4 regions of the Enterococcus sp. DIV1304_2 genome follow, and region 4 is predicted to be linked to each of the others. Evidence: riboswitches for the same ligand, from Rfam matches in the RefSeq annotation. Region 4 holds a riboswitch; each other region holds the start of a gene.
What was found. Region 4 has a riboswitch for magnesium ahead of mgtA (magnesium-translocating P-type ATPase). Riboswitches for the same ligand answer to the same signal wherever they lie in the genome.
Positions count from the first base shown of each region.

Region 1: linked by a shared signal. The riboswitch ahead of IGJ14_RS04995 (FtsW/RodA/SpoVE family cell cycle protein) and the one ahead of mgtA (magnesium-translocating P-type ATPase) in region 4 are both predicted to bind magnesium.
Region 2: linked by a shared signal. The riboswitch ahead of mgtE (magnesium transporter) and the one ahead of mgtA (magnesium-translocating P-type ATPase) in region 4 are both predicted to bind magnesium.
Region 3: linked by a shared signal. The riboswitch ahead of IGJ14_RS07005 (LCP family protein) and the one ahead of mgtA (magnesium-translocating P-type ATPase) in region 4 are both predicted to bind magnesium.

Region 1 is NZ_CP187851.1:1,047,162-1,050,665, forward strand. Features, by position in the region: gene IGJ14_RS04990 (hydroxymethylglutaryl-CoA reductase, degradative) at 1-1,101, shown strand, start outside; M-box (ykoK) riboswitch at 1,496-1,663, shown strand; gene IGJ14_RS04995 (FtsW/RodA/SpoVE family cell cycle protein) at 1,748-2,893, shown strand; gene IGJ14_RS05000 (FtsW/RodA/SpoVE family cell cycle protein) at 2,883-3,504, shown strand, end outside.
Region 2 is NZ_CP187851.1:900,202-903,705, reverse strand. Features, by position in the region: gene mgtE (magnesium transporter) at 95-1,486, opposite strand; M-box (ykoK) riboswitch at 1,631-1,806, opposite strand; gene IGJ14_RS04275 (response regulator transcription factor) at 1,928-2,560, opposite strand; gene liaS (two-component system sensor histidine kinase LiaS) at 2,557-3,504, opposite strand, start outside.
Region 3 is NZ_CP187851.1:1,506,996-1,510,499, forward strand. Features, by position in the region: gene IGJ14_RS07000 (penicillin-binding transpeptidase domain-containing protein) at 1-970, opposite strand, end outside; gene IGJ14_RS07005 (LCP family protein) at 1,146-2,027, opposite strand; M-box (ykoK) riboswitch at 2,347-2,513, opposite strand; gene IGJ14_RS07010 (flavin reductase family protein) at 2,679-3,293, opposite strand; gene IGJ14_RS07015 (lytic polysaccharide monooxygenase) at 3,443-3,504, opposite strand, start outside.
Region 4 is NZ_CP187851.1:2,315,111-2,318,614, reverse strand. Features, by position in the region: gene IGJ14_RS10715 (helix-turn-helix domain-containing protein) at 1-777, shown strand, start outside; gene ndk (nucleoside-diphosphate kinase) at 958-1,392, opposite strand; M-box (ykoK) riboswitch at 1,536-1,708, shown strand; gene mgtA (magnesium-translocating P-type ATPase) at 2,052-3,504, shown strand, end outside.

The DNA.
Region 1 (3,504 bases), 1.3 Mb from region 4:
CCATTAGGTGTCGCATTGAATTTTCAAGTGAACGGTCAAAAAAAATGGATTCCTATGGCAACGGAAGAACCTTCTGTAATTGCTGCAGCGAGCAATGGTGCAAAAATATGTGGCGATATCAGCGTTCAGATACCCCGACGATTGATGCGTGGGCAAATCGTCTTGACTGGTCGTTGTGATTATCGAAAAATCAAAGAAGTCATTGAAGCAAGAAAACCAGAATTGGTCACTTGTGCAAACGAAAGCTATCCTTCGATCGTCAAGCGTGGTGGAGGTGTCCGAGAAATTTCTACTCGAGAATTTATGGGGAGCGAGCATGCCTATCTTTCACTTGATTTTTTAGTGGATGTCAAAGATGCGATGGGGGCGAATATCATCAACTCGATTTTGGAAGGAGTTGCGGTTCGTATCAAAGAATGGTTCCCTGAAGAAGAAATCTTGTTCAGTATCTTAAGTAATCTGGCGACTGAATCTTTAGCGATCGCGACTTGTATGATTCCTTTTGAGCGATTGGCAAAGGACAAAGAAACGGGTCAGCTGATTGCTGAAAAGATTCGTCAAGCGAGTGAATACGCAAAGTTGGATCCTTATCGGGCAACGACCCACAACAAAGGAATCATGAATGGTATCGAAGCGGTCATCTTAGCCACAGGAAATGATACACGAGCAGCCGCAGCGGCTATTCATGCCTATGCTGCTCGAAATGGTAGTTACCAAGGGTTGACTGACTGGCAAATCAAGGAAGATCATTTGGTAGGGAAATTGACGGTTCCTTTAGCTGTCGCGACAGTAGGGGGGGCTTCCCGCGTCTTACCGAAAGCGAAAGCTTCTTTAGATATGTTAGCAATTGATTCTGCACAAGAATTGGCACAAGTGATTGCAGCTGTTGGTTTAGCACAAAACCTGGCGGCACTGCGTGCACTTGTTAGTGACGGTATCCAAAAAGGACATATGTCCTTACAAGCGAGAGCATTGGCAATCACAGTTGGTGCCAAAGGGGACGAAATCGAGAGAGTTGCCGCAAAGCTTAGGGAATCAGGAACGATCAACCAACAAAGCGCACTAGCTGCCTTAGAAGCTATCCAGGCGAGCAAAAACTAGGAATAATTTGCGAAATGGGCGTAGTAGCTGAGGGAAAATGACAAATAATTTTCATTATTATAACGTGCCTCTCAAAACACATAAAAAAATACCTATGCTAAGTATGAAGAATCTATAATCTGAAATTTATTTTTTTCATAAGAGACCATCACGTCTTTTTATGCTATTTTCATTTTTATGTGAGGTTGTATAATATTAAACAAAACGTAACAGACCTTGTCGATTAAAGGTTTTCTGTTACGTTTTTTTACATACTCTGATCTAAAAAATATAGAACATATATTATTAAATTTTAAAAATAATTTATATAACATTAAAAAAAGCTAAAGTTTTTTAAGCTTATTTGAGGTTCTCTTGTGAATAAATAATCTAACAGGTATACTTTTCCTCAAATAGAATAACTTGTTAGGCGAGACTCCTAAACAAACATAGGCTATTGCGCAGAAACGTCGAAAGACGCCAATGTGTAAAACAGGAATTGTCGGATTAAGGCTCTTCATAAGATAGCTAAGAGAAATCTTTACGTTGTTTAGTGTCAAAACTCACACGATGAGACTGAAAAGCCAATCGTTTTTTTCGTTTGGCTTTTTTTATTCAAGATGGGTAAGTGACGTATCTCCGCTGTAACACAAAGGAGAAATATAGGATGGGTGTAAAAGACATAAGAAAAATAGATTTGTATTTGCTCGTACCATATCTGTTGATCAGTGTAATAGGATTATTGATGATCTATAGTGCGAGTACGTTCCGTTTGATGTCATTCGATCAAAGTACAAATCAACTTTTAGTTCGACAAATGGTATTTGTAGCACTTAGTTGGGCAATGATTTTTTTCATTTACCGAGTGAAACCTGCATTTATACTCAATCATCGAATCGTAAAAATAATGATGGGGATCGGTATCGTGGGTCTGATCTTGACAAAGGTACCTGGGATTGGTGTCAATATCAGTGGGGCGCAACGATGGATCTCAATTGCAGGTTTTCAATTTCAACCTGCTGAAATTGTCAATGTCGGTATGATTTTTTATTTAGCTTATTATTTTAGAAAACCCAAGCAATCATTGAATGAATTAAAAAAACCCTTTTTTATCATCGCTTTATGTTCTCTGCTGATTTTATTCCAACCAAAAGTAGCTGGTGCGATCTTGTTGATCATCTTAGCTGCAATCATGATCACGACGGTTCAATTACCAGTTCGCTATATTTTATTGTTTTTTGCAGGACTGTTCAGTCTCTTTTTGCTCCTTGGCGGCATTATTTATTTACTAGGGCAAAATGACCTATTACCAAGTATTTTTGCTCATACTTATGATCGCTTGAGCATTGCTTTTAATCCTTTTTTAGATCCTTATGGAAAAGGATTTCAGATGAGTCAATCTTATTATGCCATGTACAACGGTGGGCTTTTTGGATTAGGATTGGGAAATAGTATTACCAAAAAGGGCTATTTACCAGTAGCCGAGACTGATTTTATTTTTTCGATTATTTTAGAAGAGTTAGGTCTGATCGTGGGCTTACTGATTCTAGCAATGTTATTTTCGATTATTTTGCGCTTATTTGTCTTGAGTGCGAATGAACCAAATCAGCAGATCGGGTTGATTTATTTGGGAACAGGGATGCTGTTATTGCTACAGACAAGTATCAATATTGCAAGTATCAGTGGCATGATCCCAATGACAGGTATTCCGCTTCCTTTTATTAGTTATGGAGGATCAAGCTATTTGATTTTATCCATGCTTTTGGGCGTTTGCCTGAAACTGTCCTCACGAGGTAAGCAAAATGAAATTTAAAATAAATGAATTCAACTATGCATTATTTTTACCAATCTTTCTTTTATATTTATTAAGTGTCGGTGTGCAATATGGGGCAGCTGTTTATGACCAAGTTCCAGTCCGAGGAGTCGTGCTTCGACAAATCGTGTTTTGTTTGATGTCGGTCGGGCTGTTGTTTCTAACACAACGAGTGAAAACAGTCGTATTGTTAAGATATTCTCCTTATCTTTATGGCTTTTCACTTTTTGTGATGGGCCTGTTGTATCAGTTTTATGATCCGGTGATGTTTCAACTCACAGGCACCAAACGTTGGCTTAGGATTGGCAGCTTTTCATTTCAACCTTCTGAATTAGTGAAACTCACCTTTATCTTAGTGGTTGTTTATTTGACCTTGATCTATGAGCAAAAGGTGAAACAACGAACCGTTAAAACTGATTTATTTTATGTAGGAAAGATATTACTGGTTAGTTTACCGACCTTTTTATTGATGTACATGCAAAAAGATTTTGGAACAAGTTTGGTTTTTGTCATATGCTTGGGGGCATTATTCATGATCGCTGGGGTACATTGGAAGATCATGACGGCAATAACCTCGATTCTAGTTATTCTCGGGGCCATTTTGATTGCTT
Region 2 (3,504 bases), 1.4 Mb from region 4:
TAATGGAGGGTCAAGAGAAGGACTACTATGGTAGACCATAGAATATTCCTTGATGTTTATACTAAAAAGGTATGCCTATATATACTAATTATTCCTACAATAAGTAACCTAAGAATACGTTAACTGAAATAAAGTAAATAAATAACCCAGCAATATCTTTGATCGAGGTAATGATCGGTGCAGATCCAGCAGCTTGATCAATATTCAATTTCAATAAGATAAAAGGAATCAAAAAACCCAAGGCTGCAGCTAAGGTCATTGCAAAGACCAAGGAGATTCCCACAGCTACACCTAACAATGGAATCCCTTGCCATACAGAAGCGACTATTCCAGATACGATCCCTACAACAATCCCTAAGCTTAAACCGATCCCTGTTTCCTTCAAAAAGTGCTTAATAAATGTGTTTAGATCAATATGTCCTAAAGATAATCCGCGAACAAAAACCGTCGATGACTGCGTCCCTACATTCCCACCCATATCCATGATCAAAGGAATAAAAATAGCAACAGCGGCCACTGATTCTAACGTTTGTTCAAACTCATCGATCACTAGACCAGCTAACATCCCTGCGACCAATGTGATGGCTAAGAAAGGCAACCTGACTTTCCAGATTTGCCAAAGACTGCCGTTGATCAGTACTGTACTACGATCAGCTTCTACAGAGGCGACATCTGCTAAACCAGCGGCATTGAACATATCCTCGGTTGTTTCTTGCTCTAAGACATCGATAGCGTCATCCACTGTCACAATGCCGACTAGTCGTGTTTCTTTATCCACGACGGGAATAGCGATCAAATCTAACTCTTGTAACAATCGTGCGGTTTCTTCCTGGTCAGTGTCTGTGGTTACATAAGCAACATGCTTGATCATGATTTCTTCAATGCGTTGATCACTTTCTGCAATGACTAAATCCTTTAATGATAGGACCCCTTCAATTTTTTTCGCCATATCTGTCACATACAAAATATAGATTGTTTCCATTTCTTTGGCTAATTTTCTGATTTTATGCAGTGCTTCTTCAACAGTCATTTCTTTCTTTATTGAAATAAATTCAGTCGTCATGATCCGTCCAGCCGTCTCATGTTCATAGCCCATCAATCGATTCGTCGTTGCACGCTCTTCTTCGGAAAGCTCTGCCAATAATTTTTTAGTCACACTCGCTGGTAATTCGTAAAACAACCTTACCCGATCATCTGGAGCCATCTCATTTACAAATTCAATCACTCCCTCATCCGTAAAAGAGCGAAGCAAGTCTTGTTGGACAGCTGGTTCAAATGTTTCAAAGATTTCGAGAGCTTTGTTCTTTGATAATAATCGAAAGACAAGAACTTGCTTATCTGAAGGTAGCGTAACAAATAGTTGGAGCAATTCCACTTTCTCGATCGTTGCTAAATAGTTCTTCAATTCTTCAAGCTTTTTTTGCTCAAGATAGTTAAGAATCGTCAATTGTGTTTCTAGGTTATTTGTATCATTTAGTGTTCTCATCTCGCATTCTCCTTTGTTACATCGTTTTTTCGATATAAACTTGTTGGATGGATTCGTTTAGAAAAACAGGAAGTACATAAAAAAGACGGCCTCCAAAAGAAGCCGTCTCATAAGATCCCATCAAAATGGTACCAGTGTTTACCTGAACGAACTTCTCGTCTGAGCTTTAGCACTAAAAGACGTAATTCTGGAAATATGATCCAGATAGCTACGTTAAGCACGCCTTAAGCCGACGTTGCCTGTTATACCCTGTGGCGTCTCTCGACGTTTGAGGGCAGTAGCCTGTGTTCTTTTAGGAGCCTCACCTAACAAGTTTTTATAATTAAACCCTACAGGTAAAATTGGTTTTTGTCAATAAGAGGATGAGTATTTGATAAAAAAATCCGGAATATTGTTAATCGTATCCCAATATAGTTATGCAATCATCCATTTTGTTTATTTTTACTTTACCAATCCATGCTTGAATGCGTAAATGGCAGCTTGCGTACGATCTTCCACTTCTAGCTTCGCTAAAATATTAGAAACATGTGTTTTGACTGTTTTCAAAGTGATAAACAATTCGTCTGCGATTTCTTGATTGCTTTTTCCTTCAGAGATCAACATAAGAATCTCATTTTCGCGATTCGTCAAATCATCGTGTAAGATCGGCTCATTGCGTCGACTCATTTTTTCCATCATTTTCGAGGTTACTTCAGGTTCAAGCACACGTTCGCCTCTTTGAGTCGCACGAATCGCATCAGCGATTTCATGGGCTGTCGATGTTTTAAGTAAGTAGCCCGTTGCGCCAGCTTCAATAGCTGGATATACTTTCTCATCATCAATAAAACTCGTGACGATAATGATTTTTGCTTCTGGCCAATCTTTGAGGATTGCTTTTGTAGATTCGATCCCGTCCATTTCTTCCATGACTAAATCCATTAAAATCACGTCCGGACGAAGTGCCATGGCTTTCTCATAGCCTTGCCGCCCATCCTCAGCTTCTCCGATCACTTCGATATCTTCTTGGATCGATAAATAGGATGAAACCCCTAAACGTACCATTTCATGATCATCGACTAGTAGTACTTTTATCATTTTTCCGCCTCCTTTATTAAAGGAACTTTGATTTCCACACTTGTTCCTTGTCCTTTGAAACTAATGATTTTTACTGTTCCACCAATACCTGCTACACGTTCTCTGATATTGTTTAGTCCGTAGCTACCGGTTTTTGTTTCATTCATATTGAAGCCAGTACCGTCATCGATCACTCGTAATAAAAGATTATTATCGATTTTATGCAGATACACTTCTAATTCATTGGCTTTTGCATGGCGTAACGTGTTTGAAAGTAGTTCTTGAACGATCCGGAAGAGATGATCTTCAATCGAATCAGATAAAGTGATATCTTCAATATCCCATTTCAATGCAATTTGTATCTTGTTTTTTAATTCTTTTAATAATTGCTCGATTCCTTGTTTCAAACTTTTTTCTTCAAGATTGACTGGTCGTAAATGTAGTAGCAACGCACGCATTTCAGATTGTGAAGCATTGATGATATCCGCTACCATCCTTAGTTGTTTACGAAACATTTCAGGCGTATCACTTTTTTCTGCTTGTTCCGTCAGAGCAGACATCATCATCATCGCTGCAAATAATTGCTGGGAAACTGAATCATGGAGCTCACGTGCTAAACGATGTCTTTCTAATTCTAAGATTTCTTCTTTTGTTTGTCCATCCACATATTGAGGTCGACTCGTCAATATTTGAAGTTCACTTGAGACTTCAACCATTTTTTCTTTGATTTTGGTTATTTCTTTTTCAATTTCTTTCACGTATATATCGTCAGAAGCGCTTGGTAAGGAATCATTTAAAACTTTTGCTTCATAATTGCCGGAAGAAATTGCACGTAATTGTTCTTCGATTTTCCCATAACGTGCTTTTTGTAAAAGAGAGACAATCAAAAAAACAATCAGGCCCACACCTGACGAAATCGCTAGTAAGTGAAAGATCAAAGGCACATATAAAATTCTGGCACTTAA
Region 3 (3,504 bases), 810 kb from region 4:
CTTCATCTGTGACACTTAACTTCCCGCCATTCGTACCTCTTAATTCTTTGTCGTAAGCCATTTCTAAGCCTGAACGCCCGATTTTTCCTGTGCTACTCAACTCAGGATTTTTCTCAATGTCTTCTGCGGTGATATCTCCTACGTATCCAATCAATTGGGCAGCGGCTTCCCCTAGTGGATAATAACGACCGTCAACTTCTTGGATCGTTGCTCCATTGGGAAGTTCTAATGTTTCCCCATCAATGATTTTTAAAGGAACAAAGTAATCCGGTTGGACCCAACCTTGAGAAATCGCTTGTTCTATACTGGCTTCCGTCAAATCGAATGCTTCAGCGATTGCTTTGATATTCGCTGATTTTTCCTCACCCTCACCTAATTTCGCAGGTACGACACCTAATTGTTTTAATTTCCCAGTTGTCGCTAACGGCTGTTTATTACGGTCCAAGATTTCGCCACGTGACGCTACATCTGTACTCAAGCTGACTTTATCTTGTCCTTCCATTTGCGGAAAAATCAAATTAGGTTGCCAATTGATTTTGGTTTGGTCTCCCTCTTTGGACAAGGTTCCTTCATATGCTAAGTCTTTCAATTCACCTAGCGTCGTATTCATTTTAGCTTTATACGTAAACTCATACGTATCATTCGCTTTTTTTGTCACGGATAAGTCTGAGAGTTTGATCCCTCTGATCTCTGCTGCACCATAAATGTTTTGATATTTTTCCAAAATATCTTGTTCAGTAAGATCACTATCCTTCTCTACTTGAAGTGATTTTACCGCTTCTTCATAATTTTCCTGATTCAGGGAGTCAATAAATCCTTCAATCGTTTGTTCTCCAGCTTTTACTGCTTGTTGTTCCTGAACGTGTTGATAATAAAAGAAGCCACCACCAGCTGCTGCAAGCAAGACGACGATTCCCGCTCCGATATAGATGCCGGTCGATTTTTTCTTTTGTCTGCCACTCCTCTTCATGTTTTGAATACCTCTCTTTATTAAAAGTACGAATCAAAGATATTCTAACACATAGAAGAGGAAATAGAACAGCAGCCCAAATGATTCTTAACCAGTACTGTTCTTATGTTAACTTTTTTTTAATCAAAATAAACCAGTTCGTTTTAGGAACTGGTTTATCAATAGGGTTATATGGTTATTTGTCCAAAAACTCGTGTATCGCTTGCTGATTTTTAGTCAAGTCGATTTCCAAGACACTACCAGCTGGTGTATGATCATTGAAGTCCCAACTTTTATCAACGGGCACGGACAATGTATCGATTTTCTTCTCGTCATCTAGGAAATCTAACCCACAATCTAACAGTACGCTTTCCGGTAGATTGGTTTGGATACTACCTAAAAGTTTGCCGATCGCCTTGGGTAATTTGATGATCGATGTGACATCTTTCAATTGACTGGCTACCGCCTCAACGACTTGTTGTTGTCTACGGATCCGTCCAAAATCACCTTCTTCGTCTTCACGAAAACGAGCATATTGCAGCAAGGTATTTCCGTCCATTGTTTGCTTTCCTTTTTTGATAGCTACCCCATCTAAATCCAAATCTTTTTCTGCATCGATCGTCACACCATCTGGAAACAATTCATCGATACAATCAACAAAATCTTGAAACGTAATACTTGCATAATAAGGGGTCTCTAACTTGAAATTATCTTGTAAGGTTTGGTCCAATAAGTCGATACCACCATAAGAATATGCGGCATTGATCTTATTCATTCCATAACCAGGAATAGAGACGTAAGAATCTCTCATGATAGAAATCAATTTTGCTTGTTTCGTCTTCTGATCATATTGGGCGACCATCAAAGAATCAGAACGACCATTTTCTTCTTTTGATCGTGCATCAGAACCAATCAATGCTACATTGATGATCGATGGAACATCTTGTGCATCGACTTTCTCAACTGTTGCAGATTGTTTCACTGAGGAGAACCCTTGGATAAATTCAAAAGAAAAAAAGCCAATGACCATTGCAAGCACTAACAAGATACTTAATACGATTTTTTGAAATGGTTTCATTCAGTTGCCTCTTCCTTTCAAACTCTTCTACTTGAAACGAGGACCTTTGTCTATTATGATGAATCAAGTAAAGAGTATATTCTCTTACATGTCTTTGGGTCGATTGAGCTGCAACTCGTCGACCTTTTTTGTTTGTCTCTCTGTTTTATTTCGTTCGGCATTCTTTGTAATGAAATGAATACCTCTAGTGATAAAATCAAATAGCTTTTCCAACGCATCCCCCTTTCTCATCCAGACACAAGTTAGGTAAAGCGAGGTAAAAAGAAATAGAAAGCATAAGAAAAGGTCAGAAACCTTTTCGAACAAGATTTCTGACCTGGCATCATCTCATCGTCCGAGTTTTAGCACTATACAACGTAAAGAACGCATTCTTAGCTATTTGAAAAAGCCTTAATCCGACAATTCCTGTTTGACCCATTGGCGTCTTTCGACGTTTCTGAGCAATAGCCTATGTTTGTATAGGAGCCTCACCTAACAAGGTTAGTACTTATTTGATTTTTACAAAATCCATCTTATTCCTCTTCAAATCGATAATCAATAAAAAAAAGAATAAAATAACTAAATTAAACTTTACTTAATAAATTTTAAGACTTGATGACAAGTAAGGAAACTTCTTTTGTCTTTAGAAAAACGAGTTCGTCCACAGTGCAATTATTTCGGGCGTAACATTGAAATAATCTCACCAAGCTTCCCATAGTCGTTTCCAGCTAAGCGACTGATTGGCTGTAAACTTTTAGGATCGATGTAGCCTGTTTGTTCATCGTAGACACTTTCACTCATCTGATAAGCAGCTATTTCTAATAAAAATAAATCAGCTGTTGTTTCTTCGCCTTTTTTGATTGGTACATGTTGATAGAGTGTGGTCTCAAAAGCTATACTAGCTTCATTGATCCTTGGAACATCGATGGTATCAGATTTGGAAACGCTGAAAGAAGTCAAGGTCAATTCACTTTCTTCGCTTGATAAGCTAGCAGCTGTCTGATTCGCATCTACAAGTATTCTTTCGTCTAGAACATGGATCACGGCTTCTTTTGTTTCGAGAAGATTTTTTGCCGTATCTTTCCATTCCCCGTTTTTTCTTTGGATAGCTAAAGAAAGTATCGGCGGATTGGAACTGACGATATTAAAGTAACTAAATGGTGCTACATTGGTCACTCTTTTTGAAGACCTTGTCGCAACCACTGCCACCGGTCGGGGGATAACTGAGCCAATCAACAGTTTATAATTTTCTCTTTCTGTTAACTCTGAAGGTACTCGTTTGAACATTTGCTTTCCTACTTTCTGGTTGAATGATCATTCCTGATGATAGTCATGGTATCGGACAATCTCCTTCATTGTCAACTAAACGTTCTTATTGCAACCTTTATTCACAAAAAAACACCCAGCGCAGTTTCATGCGCTGAGTGTCAAATTGATTATTTCAAACGGAATAATGTTGGTGCTTGGTCAGGTGCCCAAGTAACATCACCAAAGTTGA
Region 4 (3,504 bases):
CTTGTGGGGATCGAGAATCGTACGATCAAAAAAATTTCTTTTTTAACACTGATGGCATTTCTTGATCGGTTGAATATCACACTTACTGAATACGAATCGCTACGAAATCAAGTGGAAGAACCACGGAAAACGAGAAAAACACGTAATCTTTTGAATAAAGTTCAGGAGGATGATTTTGATCCCTACAAAGAAATCGCCGACAATCGCAAGCAATTTAAGCGAACGGCTGATCTTTACTATCTCGTACTGAATATACATATGTATTGGAAATCAAGTGTGAAGCCAGATATCCAATTGGAATTTTTGGGATATGAGATACGAATGATCGAAGATTACTTTATGAAACTGAAAGAATTTGGTCGATATGAACTAGACTTATTAGCAGAGTTCCCCTTTATTTTCAGCGATTCCTTTATCGAAAACAATTATTTGAAAATTAAAAAAAGAATGCGTAAAGCAATGAAGTCAGGTTATGATCAGTGTTTGTTTCTTTTTTTAAAGAATTTAACTGTCTATTATATCGACAAAAAAAGATATAAAAAAGCACGAAGCATCAATGAAGATATGTATCGTTGTTTAGGTTTGAAATCAAAGACAGCTGTCATTTACGAGAGTTTGATGTCCGATTATTATCGTCGATTGATCGCCACCGCATTAGGGGAACCAATCAAAAAAGAGGAGTTTGAGTCATTATTTGCAGTGATCGAGTATACCTTAGGCAAAGAAGAGCGAGATGAATTAGAAGAAAAACTATTGTCTATCCAAGCACAACGCTAGAGATTTGCTGAAAGCGGCTATTTAGTGGGCATTTGACTTAATACAAAAGGAAAACCAGTCCCTCTAGTATTGAGTCAATCCTCTCACTAAACGTGTGGAGCATGACCTCTAACAGAAGGACTGGCATATCAATAAGATGATCAAAAATTGATGCACTCAAAAAGTCAGTGAGCAAAAAATTTATTTTTTCGCATCTTCTACTTTCTTTGTATCGAATGGCGGAAAGAAACGTGTGATCTCAGTATTGGCTGCATCTCGTGAATCCGAAGCGTGAATGATATTTTCTGTACCAGGTAAGGCAAAATCGCCTCTGATCGTCCCAGGAACGGCATCTGCTGCTTTTGTTGCACCGACCATTTTGCGTACGAGATCGATCACATCTTCACCTGTTAATACCAGATAGACGACTGGACCAGAAGTCATATAGTCGATCAAGTCATCGAAAAAGCTTCGATTAGATAGATGTTGATAGTGTTCTTTTGCTAGTTTTTCAGTCATCGTCGCGAATTTCATTTCAGCGATTGCGAATCCTTTTTCTTCAAAACGCTGGATGATTCGGCCAATTAAATGACGTCTTACCCCATCAGGTTTGATAATAACAAGTGTACGTTCCATATCCTTCACTCCGATCTGTTGTGATAGGTTCATTATACCTAGAGAAAGAAAACATGACAAACGAATCCCTTAGAGTTTCAACTTTTTTGAAAATGTGTTTGACATTCCAGCCAATAGTTGTTACATTAGGTGAGGAAAAACTGAATAAGATTTGTTAGGTGAGGCTCCTATACAAACATAGGCTACTGCCCAAAAATGTCGAGAGACGCCAATGGGTAGAACAGGAATTGTCGAGATAAGGCTTTTCATAAGGTAGCTAAAAGCTCTTTTGCTTTTTACGTTGTATAGTGCCAAAACTCAACGAGTAGATCATCCATGCTTTTTTTTGTGCACTTTTTTGACCTTTCGCTGAGTTTTGGCGAAAGGTTTTTTGTTTCTCACCAATCTGTTTTTTCAAATAAAAAGGTGTTAGAGGGTGATCAAGTTGGGAAGTTGAAGTATCCAGTAATAGGGCAAGAAAGTAATGTAAGTAAACGAAAGGAGATGAGAACAAATGGATGAAAGTCCGGTGTACAAGGAGACAAAGCGTTGGTATGTTGAGACTATTATCTATCTGTTCTCAGCGCCTTTAGAACACTCTGTCTCCGTTGATTAGATAAACGATCAAGCGCACAACAGATATCAGTGTGTGCTTGATAAGATCAAAGGAGGAACACGAGATGGAAAAAAAGAAAGAAACAAAAAAAGTCTACGCTGGTTTTGCTAGTAAAAATAAGCAACAGTTATTTGACTTATTTCAAACAACACAAAAAGGCTTGTCTTCAGAACAAGTAGAAAATTTAAGAGAAACTTATGGAAATAATAGTATTTCATATGGAAAGAAAACGCCGTTTATTGTAGAAGTGATCAAGGCGTTTATCACCCCTTTCACATTAGTATTGATTGCTTTAGGAATTATTTCTTTTATCACCGAGTATCTATTAGCTGCTCCAGCAGATAAAGATTTGTTTGGTGTAATCATCATTTTTGCCATGGTGTTAGTCAGTGGCACGATGACCTTGATCCAATCCGTACGTTCGAACCAAGCTGCTGAAAAGTTGAAATCATTGGTGAAAGTAACAGCTGCCGTAAAACGAGATGGTGAATACAAAGAAATTCCTATGGAGGAAATTGTTTGTGGCGATCAAGTTCGTTTGTCAGCGGGAGATATGATCCCAGCAGACATGCGGTTGCTTTCTGCCAAAGATTTATTTATCTCACAAGCGGCATTAACGGGTGAAAGCTATCCCGTTGAGAAACATGCGACTGTGTGCTCTGGAAGAACACAAAGCGAAACGAGTTATGAAAATATTGCATTCATGGGAAGCAATGTGATCAGTGGTAGTGCAGAAGGTATCATCATCTCTGTTGGGAACGACACGATGTTTGGACATGTGGCACAAAACTTATCACAAAAACCGATAAAAACAAGCTTTGAATTAGGCATCCAAAAAACATCCATGTTGTTGATCAAATTCATGGCATTGATGGCACCAACTGTGATCGTGATCAATGGATTTACAAAAGGAGACTGGTTAGAAGCATTCTTGTTTGGTTTATCAGTCGCTGTTGGGTTAACACCAGAAATGCTACCGATGATCGTTACGACAAATCTGGTCAAAGGTGCCAGTGCTATGGCGAAAAAAGGAACAGTCATCAAAAATCTAAATGCCATTCAAAATTTTGGTGCGATCGATGTCCTTTGTACAGATAAAACAGGTACATTGACTCAAGATAAAATTATTTTAGAATACCACATGGATTGTGAAGGAAATGAAAATGACCGAGTACTGCGCCACGCCTACTTGAATAGTTACTACCAAACTGGATTAAAGAATCTTTTAGATGTTGCCATTATCGATGAAGCAGTTGAGACGTTAGATACAGAGAAGATTCGTTATCAAAAAGTAGATGAAATACCCTTTGATTTTGAACGTAGAAGAATGAGTGTCGTGGTGGCTGACCCAGCTGGAAAAACGCAAATGATCACAAAGGGTGCGATCGAAGAAATGTTAAGTATCTCTTCATACATCGACCTTGGTGGTGAAGTCAAACCATTGACTGCTGAACAAAGAGAAACAGTTTTGGCGAAAGTGAAGGACTTGAATGAAGATGGGTTGCGTGTGATCGGTG